DNA from 2 places in the Stenotrophomonas forensis genome. Region 1 is predicted to be linked to the other one. Evidence: predicted binding sites of a transcription regulator. Region 1 holds the regulator's gene; the other holds the start of a gene.
The links. The regulator FliA, encoded in region 1, starts transcription of late flagellar genes. The targets are predictions, from matches to a motif close to TAAAGTTTNNCNNNCNNNGGCCGATAA.
Positions count from the first base shown of each region.

Region 2: K5L94_RS16415 (HDOD domain-containing protein) is a predicted target of FliA. The motif match lies at 2,109-2,135, and genes of this name have one in related genera.

Region 1 is NZ_CP082270.1:2,329,684-2,333,582, forward strand. It holds gene K5L94_RS10960 (protein phosphatase CheZ) at 1-517, opposite strand, end outside; gene cheY (chemotaxis response regulator CheY) at 517-909, opposite strand; gene K5L94_RS10970 (RNA polymerase sigma factor FliA) at 967-1,710, opposite strand; gene K5L94_RS10975 (MinD/ParA family ATP-binding protein) at 1,707-2,594, opposite strand; gene flhF (flagellar biosynthesis GTPase FlhF) at 2,581-3,899, opposite strand, start outside.
Region 2 is NZ_CP082270.1:3,533,988-3,537,886, reverse strand. It holds gene K5L94_RS16425 (autotransporter serine protease) at 1-798, shown strand, start outside; gene K5L94_RS16420 (Glu/Leu/Phe/Val dehydrogenase dimerization domain-containing protein) at 845-1,942, opposite strand; gene K5L94_RS16415 (HDOD domain-containing protein) at 2,222-3,298, shown strand; gene K5L94_RS16410 (phospholipase D family protein) at 3,302-3,899, opposite strand, start outside.

The DNA of each region.
Region 1 (3,899 bases):
CCGGGTCGGTGCGATGCTGTTCCGGCGGCAGGCCGAGCGCGCCGAAGCCTTCGTGCACGCGGCGAACGATGCCGACCACGCGACGGATGATCTGCCCGGTCAGGTCCTGGTAGCTCTGGGTCAGGGCGATCTCGGTGAGGTTGTGGCGGATGCGCTCAAGCTGCGCGTCCTGGCCCGGCTGCAGGCCTTCGGCGCGTAGTTGTTCGGTCAGGCTGCGGCATTCCTCGGCCAGGTCGAGGGTGCGGTGCGTGGCCTGTTCGGTCATTGCCACCACGTGGTCCAGGCGCGCGCAGGCGTCATCCAGCTCACCGGCTTCGCTGGGTACGGTCGGCAGTTCACCCAGCGCCTGTCCCAGTTCGCGGGCCAGCCGCGAAAGGCCGCTCATCATCGGCTGCGTGCGCAGCGCGACCAGTCCGTCGATGCGCTGCCGCCAGGCGGCCTCGTCACCGGACTCCAGTGCGTCCAGGGCTTCCTGCAGGCGCAGGGCGAGGGCGTTCTTGTCGACCGTGGTGTCCATCAGGCGCTGGCCGCCAGGCGTTCGAAGATCTTGCCCAGCTTTTCTTCCAGGGTCTGCGCGGTGAACGGCTTGATGATGTAGCCGTTCACGCCGCTCTGGGCGGCTTCGATGATCTGCTCGCGCTTGGCTTCGGCGGTGACCATCAGCACCGGCAGGGTCTTCAGCTTGGCATCGGCACGGATCGCCTTGAGCAGCTCGATGCCGGTCATCACCGGCATGTTCCAGTCGGTGACCACGAAATCGAACGGCTGGCTCTGCAGCAGCGACAGCGCAGCATGCCCGTCCTCGGCTTCGGCGGTATTGGTGAAGCCCAGATCGCCCAGCAGGTTCTTGACGATTCGACGCATGGTCGAGAAGTCGTCGACGATCAGGATGCGCATGTTCTTGTTCAAAGCAGAGTTCCTTTGTTGTTCATTCCGGGCGGCCGGGGGCAGCCGCCTCGGGGATGTTCATTCTTCCAGGCCGGCGTCCGCCGCCTCGAAGATTTTCAGCCGGCCACGCAGCCGCAGCACGGCCTGGCCGTGGATCTGGCAGACCCGCGACTCGCTCACGCCGAGCACCGCGCCGATCTCCTTCAGGTTCAGTTCCTGCTCGTAATAGAGCGAGAGCACCAGCTGTTCGCGCTCGGGCAGATGGCCGATGGCCTTGCCCAGCTCGCGGCCGAACTCGCCGCGCTCCAGCACCTGCTGGGGGGTCGGGCCGCCCTGCGCTACGGTGTCCAGCTCGCCCTGGTCCTCGATGCGCGACTCCAGGCTCAGCACCTGGCCGCGTGCGGCATCTTCCATCAGCCGCAGGTACTCGGGCAGCGGCATCTCCATTGCGGCGGCCACTTCGGTGGCGCTGGCGGCACGGCCACTGCTCTGTTCGAGCCGGCGGATGGTGGCGGCGGCGTCGCGGGCGCGGCGGTGCACCGAGCGCGGCACCCAGTCGCCCCGCCGGATCTCATCGATCATCGAACCGCGGATGCGGATCGAGGCGTAGGTCTCGAACGAGGCGCCCTGGTCGGCGTCGTAGCTGCGCGAGGCCTCGATCAGGCCCATCATGCCGGCCTGGATCAGGTCGTCGACTTCGACGCTGGCCGGCAGGCGCGCGGCAAGGTGGTGGGCGATGCGCCGCACCAGGTCCGAGTGCTGGGCGATCACCTCGTTGGCGGCCGAGCGCTGGACCTCCCGGTACTGGGCTGCGCCTTTCATGCCGCCACCCCACGTTGCTTGAGGATGCGTTCGAGGAAGAACTCGACGCCGCCGCGCGGTTCGGTCGGCGCCTGCCAGCGTGCGGTGCGGCGGGCGATCTCGGTGATCGCCAGCGCCGCCGGGCTGGACGGGTAGGCCTTCACCACCGGCTGCTGGCGCTGCACCGACAGGCGCAGCCAGTCATCCTGCGGCACGCAGCCCAGGTAGTTCAGCGAGACATCGGCGAGGAATTTCTCGCAGACGCGGGTCAGCTTCTCGTACAGCACGCGGCCTTCGTTGGGGTCGCGCACCATGTTGGCCACCACCTGGATGCGGTCCACGCCGCGTTCGCGCGACAGCACCTTGATCAGTGCGTAGGCGTCGGTGATCGAGGCCGGCTCGTCGCAGACCACCACCACGGTGTCCTGCGCGGCCTGGCAGAAGGTCAGCACGCCGTCGGTGATGCCGGCGGCGGTGTCCACCACCATGATGTCCAGCTCGCGTTCCAGTTCGGAGAACACGTTGACCAGGCCGACATGCTCGGCCGGGGCCAGCTCGGCCATGTGGCGGCGGCCGGACGCGGCCGGGACCACCAGCACGCCGTTCGGGCCTTCGACGATGACGTCTTCCAGCGAGCAGCGGCCGGCGACCAGGTCGGCCAGCGTGAAGGTGGGGTTCAGCCCCAGGATCACGTCGATGTTGGCCAGGCCGAGGTCGGCGTCCAGCAGCAGCGTGCGCTTGCCCATGCCGGCCAGTGCCACGGCCAGGTTGGCCGAGACGTTGGTCTTGCCCACGCCGCCCTTGCCGCCGGTGACGGCAATGGTGCGCACAGGGCCGAGCGGCTCGCTGCGGGTGGCCGACAGCGGGAAGGTCTTGGTCAGCTTGGCGTACTCACGCGACGGCATGGTTCAACTCCGGGTTGCAGGGCATATCGGCCGCTCGGCGCAAATCTTCAAGGCGAAGTACAAGATTGGCTGCGCTGGCCCGGTGCAGGTCCTCCGGAACGTCCTGGCCATCGGTCACCCAGGTGATCGGCAGGGCGTGGTCGACGGCCACCGACAGGGCGTTGCCGAAGCGGCCGGTCTCGTCCAGCTTGCTCAGTACCAGCCCCTGCAGGTTGGCGGCGCCGAAGCGCCGGACCACCTCGTCCATGTCGCCGAAGCTGGTGTTGGCTGGCAGCACCAGCAGGGTGCGGACCTGGCGGGCGGCGCGCAGCCACTGCAGCTGGGCGGCCAGTGCACGGTCGCGCGGGCCCAGGCCTGCGGTGTCGATCAGCACCAGCTTGTAGTCCTTCAGGCGTTCCAGCAGCTGGTCCAGGTCGGTGCCGCTGTTGGCCTCGTGCACGGCGATGCCGAGCTGGCGGCCGTAGCCGTACAACTGCTCGCGGGCGCCGATGCGGGTGGTGTCGGTGGTCACCAGGGCGACGTCACGCGGGGCGTGCTTCTCGGCGAAGCGCGAGGCGAGCTTGGCGATGGTGGTGGTCTTGCCGGCGCCGGTCGGGCCGACCAGGGCGATCACGCCGCCTTCTTCCAGCGGGTCGACCGGAGCGATCGGCAGCTTGCGCGAGATCAGCCCCAGCATCAGGCCGCGGCCACGGTGCGCTTCGGTCTCCAGCGGGATCTGCATGGCCACGTCGCGGGCCAGGCCGGCGTCGAAGCCGTATTCGTCCATCAGGTCCAGCGCGGTGGCACGTACCGGGCAGCCGCGCAGGCGCTCGTCGGTGAAGCGGTTCATCTCGCGCTCGATCACCTGGCGCATGCCGGCCACTTCCTGGCGCAGCTGGCGGATCTCGGCGTCGTCCGGGGCGACCACCGTCAGCGTCGGCGCCGGGGCCAGCACCGGGGCCGGGCTGGCTTCGGCGTCGGCGTCCACCGCTGCCGGTTCGCTGGCGGCGATGCCAGGCTGCATGTCGGCCACGGCAGCGGTCGGCAGCGGCGGTGGCTGTACGGCCGGCGCCGGGCTTTCGTGATGCGCCTCGTGCGGCGGGTCGATCAGGAAGCGGGCGCGGTTGGCCGGCGCGACGATGGCTTCGGCGAACGGGGCGAAGATCTGTTCCGGCAGCGCCGGTTCATTGACGGCGGCGCGTGCCAGCGTGGCGGCGAAGCCGGTGCTGCCGCGGGTCGGTACGATCTCGTCGGCGCTGTCCAGGGTGCGGCCGGTGGCGCCGACCGCCGCACGGGCGAGGGCGGCGACGGCCGAGGTGGTGGCGG
Region 2 (3,899 bases), 1.2 Mb from region 1:
CGTGGCACCTGGCAGAGCGCCTTGGGCGAGGCCGGGCAGGGCAGCTTCGCCGGCAACAGCGCCGACAGCCGCGGCTGGATGACTGGCCAGGATCTGGCCTTGGGCAGCAACGGGCTGATGGGCGTGGCCTTCGGCGAGACCCGCAGCAACGGTGGCAGCAGTTTTGATGGAGATCGCGGTCGTGATCGCCAGGCGCAGGCGCAGTTGTATGCCGGCTGGAACCTGGGGCGTGGCTATGCGCTGGCCCAGCTCGGCAGCGGCCAGTTCACCCGCACGCTGGATCGCCAGCTGCTGCTGGGTGCCGGCGCCTACGGTGTCTCTGCGCGCTACGGCGGGCGCTTCAGCAGTGCCAGCGTGGAAGGCGGCTATCGCTTCGGCCGCGCCGGTGCGTCGCTGACGCCTTACCTCGGCGCCAGCACCACGCGTGTGGAGACCGGCGCCTTCCAGGAGCTGGGTGGTTTCGGCTTCGGCCTGCGTGGCGATGCCAACCGCGTGCAGCGCAGCCAGATGCTGGCCGGTGTGCGCGGTGAGCGTGGATGGGGGCGATGGACGCTGCGCGGTCATGCCGAGTGGCAGCAGCGGCTCGATGGTGCCGATGTGGATTGGCAGGCCAGTTTCGTCGGCGTCGATGCCTGGGCGCCACTGGCGGGCTGGAACACGTCGCGCGGAAGTGCGCTGTTCGGCGTGGCACTGGAATCGTGGTGGGGCCGCAATGGCCGCCTGAGCCTGGGCTTCGACCAGCGTGTCGGTGGCGAAGGCGCACGGCAGGCGGCCCTGCGCTACAGCACCGGGTTCTGAGTGATCGGTCGCGCCGGGGCCCAGGCCCGGCGCGACCCCCGCAGGCTCAGCCGCCGCGCAGGTTGCCCAGGCGCGGGGTGCTGCGGCCCAGCGGCATCTTCAGCTTGCCGATCGACAGGATGCGGCTTTCGGCGATGCGGTCGGCGGCACGCTGCGGCGCGATGTTCTCGCGCTGCGACAGTTCGAAGATGCGGGTGAGGTTGTGGTAGATGCTGCGGATCAGGCGCATCGCGCGTTCGCGGTTGTAGCCGTCGATCTCCAGCGAAACGTTCATCACGCCACCGGCGTTGACGGCGTAGTCCGGTGCATACAGGATGCCGCGCGCATGCAGCTCGTCGCCGATTTCCAGGCTCGACAGCTGGTTGTTGGCGGTGCCACAGATGATCTTCGCCTTGATCCGCGGCAGGGTATCGGCATTGATCGCGCCTTCCAGCGCGCACGGCGCGAACACATCGGCGTTGACCTCGTGGATCTCGTCCGGCTTGACCGCTTCGGCGCCGAAATCGCTGACCGCACGATCGACCAGGCTGCTGTCCAGATCGGTGACATACAGCTTGGCGCCGCGGTCGCGCAGCAGCTTCACCAGCTCCATGCCGATGTGGCCCAGGCCCTGCACCGCGATGCTGGTCTTGCCCACTTCTTCATGCCCGAACTTGAAGCGCATCGCCGCCATCAGCGCCTGCAGCGCACCGTAGGCGGTGAAGGGGGCGGGATCGCCGGAGCCGCCATGGACCTGGTGAACGCCGGTCACGAACTGGCTCTCCAGGTAGATGTTCTCCATGTCGTTGACGTCGGTACCGACGTCCTCGGCGGTGATGTAGCGCCCGCCCAGCGAATCGACGTAACGGCCGAAGGCGCGGAACAGCACCTCGGTCTTGTCCACCTTGGGGTCGCCGATGATCACCGCCTTGCCGCCACCGACATTGAGGCCGGCCAGCGCATTCTTGTAGGTCATCGTCCGGCTCAACCGCAGCACGTCGGCCAGCGCCTCGTCGGTGCTGGCGTAGGGGCGCATGCGCACGCCGCCCAGGGCCGGGCCCAGGGTGGTGTTGTGGATGGCGATGATCGCCTTCAGCCCGGCATCGTGGTTGTGGCAGAACACCACCTGTTCATGGCCGGTGGTGGCGAGGGTTTCGAATAGCATGGCATCTCCGATGGCGCGAACAGCGGCGAACTGCGGCGAACGGCCAGTGAACGGTAGGGTCCCAAAAACAAAAAAAGCGACGTCGTCGGTGCAGGGGGACGGGTCGCGCGGCGCCATTCTAGTCCATTCCTCCGGCCGCTGCCGTCGACATCGGCGGACGCCCGGTTAAAGAAGATGAAAGCGCGGCCGATGCTGCGACGACGGCGGGTCGCCGGATTCGTGTGAAGAGGCAGGACGGTCAGTGACGGCAAAGGCAGCACAACGACAGGGCGGGCGGCGATGACGCCGGCCTGGTGGCGATCGCTGCGCGCGTGGCTGGCGCGCTCGACCGGGGCGGCGCCGTCGCGGTTGGCCGCAGCATCGCGGCAGGCGGTGGCCGCCGCTGCGGCCAGCCTGCAGGGCGAGGCGCTGCCACCAAGTGAGATCGCGGCGCACCTGCAGCGCGGCCTGCATGCGCTGGCGCTGTATCCGCGGCTGGCCGGCGAACCCGCGCCGGTCCAGGACCCGGCGCTGGGCGAGGCGGTGGCACGCGCGCTGCAGGATCGCGACTGGGCGGCCCGGCACCTGCCCCGGCGTCCGCAGCTGTTGCCGCAGCTGATCCAGACCGTCAACGACGACGCGGCCTCGGCGCGGGTGATGGCGGCGATCATCGGCCAGGACCCGGTGCTGACCGGCAACCTGCTGCGCATTGCCAACAGCCCGGCGTACAAGGTGCACGAGCGGCCTGTGGAAAGCCTGCAGCGGGCGGTGACCCTGGTCGGCACCGAAGGCGTGCGCCAGATCATCAGCGCGGTGCTGGTGCAGCCGGTGATGCAGGTGCAGTGCGAGGTGTTCCCGCAGTTCAGCACGATCATCTGGGAGCATGCGTTGCTGGCCTCGCGCGCGGCCGCCGACCACGCACGCACGGTCACCTTCGGCGATGCTTTCGCCGCCCAGTGGCTGGGCCTGGTGCAGGGGCTCGGCGCGGCGCTGGTGATGCGCCAGCTGCTGCAGGAAGCGCAGGCGCGCGGCGAAACCGTGGAGCCGGCCCTGGCCCTGCAGCTGCTGCAGCAGTGGTCGTTGCCACTGGCCCAGCGCGTGGCGGCGGCCTGGGAATTGCCCGAACCGGTGCACCAGGCTCTGGCACCGGAAGCGGACGGACCGCTGGCCGACAGCCTGCGCCTGGCCAGCGCCGCTGCGGCTGCCAGCCTGCTGTGCAGGCACGGGCATGCCAGCCAGAACCGCATGCTGGCCCTGCTTGAACAACTGCCGTCGGCACCGCCGCATACCCTGCGCTGGATCTGGCGGCGCCTGCACGGGCGCAGTGTGGAAACGCGCGATGAGGCCGGGCAGGAACAGGCATCGCCGTCGCCCTGAGCGCTACAGCTGCGATTCCACCGGCAGCCAGCTGATCACCCGTGCGGTCCAGCGCTTGCCCAGGCTCGCCCCGGGTTCGGCCTCCACCCAGTGCGGCGGCGGTTGCCGCTCCAGCCAGCGCAGCGCATCGTCGTGTCCCAGGGCCAGCCACCAGCTGTGCGCAGGGCTGGCCAGGCGCAGGTACTCGTCGCGCAGCTGCGCACCCAGCACCGGATCGTCGAACAGCACTCCCATCTCGGTATTGAGGTAGGCCGAGCGCGGATCGAGGTTGAACGAGCCGACGAAGCCGCGGCGGTCGTCGACCACGAATGCCTTGGTATGCAGGCTGGCGCCGCTGCTGCCGAACAGGCTGGTATCCGGCTGGCCGTGTGCCTTCAGTTCGTACAGCTGCACGCCAGCCTTCAGCAGGGGTACGCGGTAGCCCATGTAGCCGCCGTGCACCGCAGCCACGTCGTTGGCGGCCAGCGAATTGGTGACCACGCCCACCTGGGCGCCGCGCGCGGCCAGTCCCGAAAGGCCCTCCACGCCATCGCTGCCTGGCACGAAGTAGGGCGAGATCAGCAGTGCGCTGCGACGGGTGGTTGCCAGCTCGTCGCTGAGC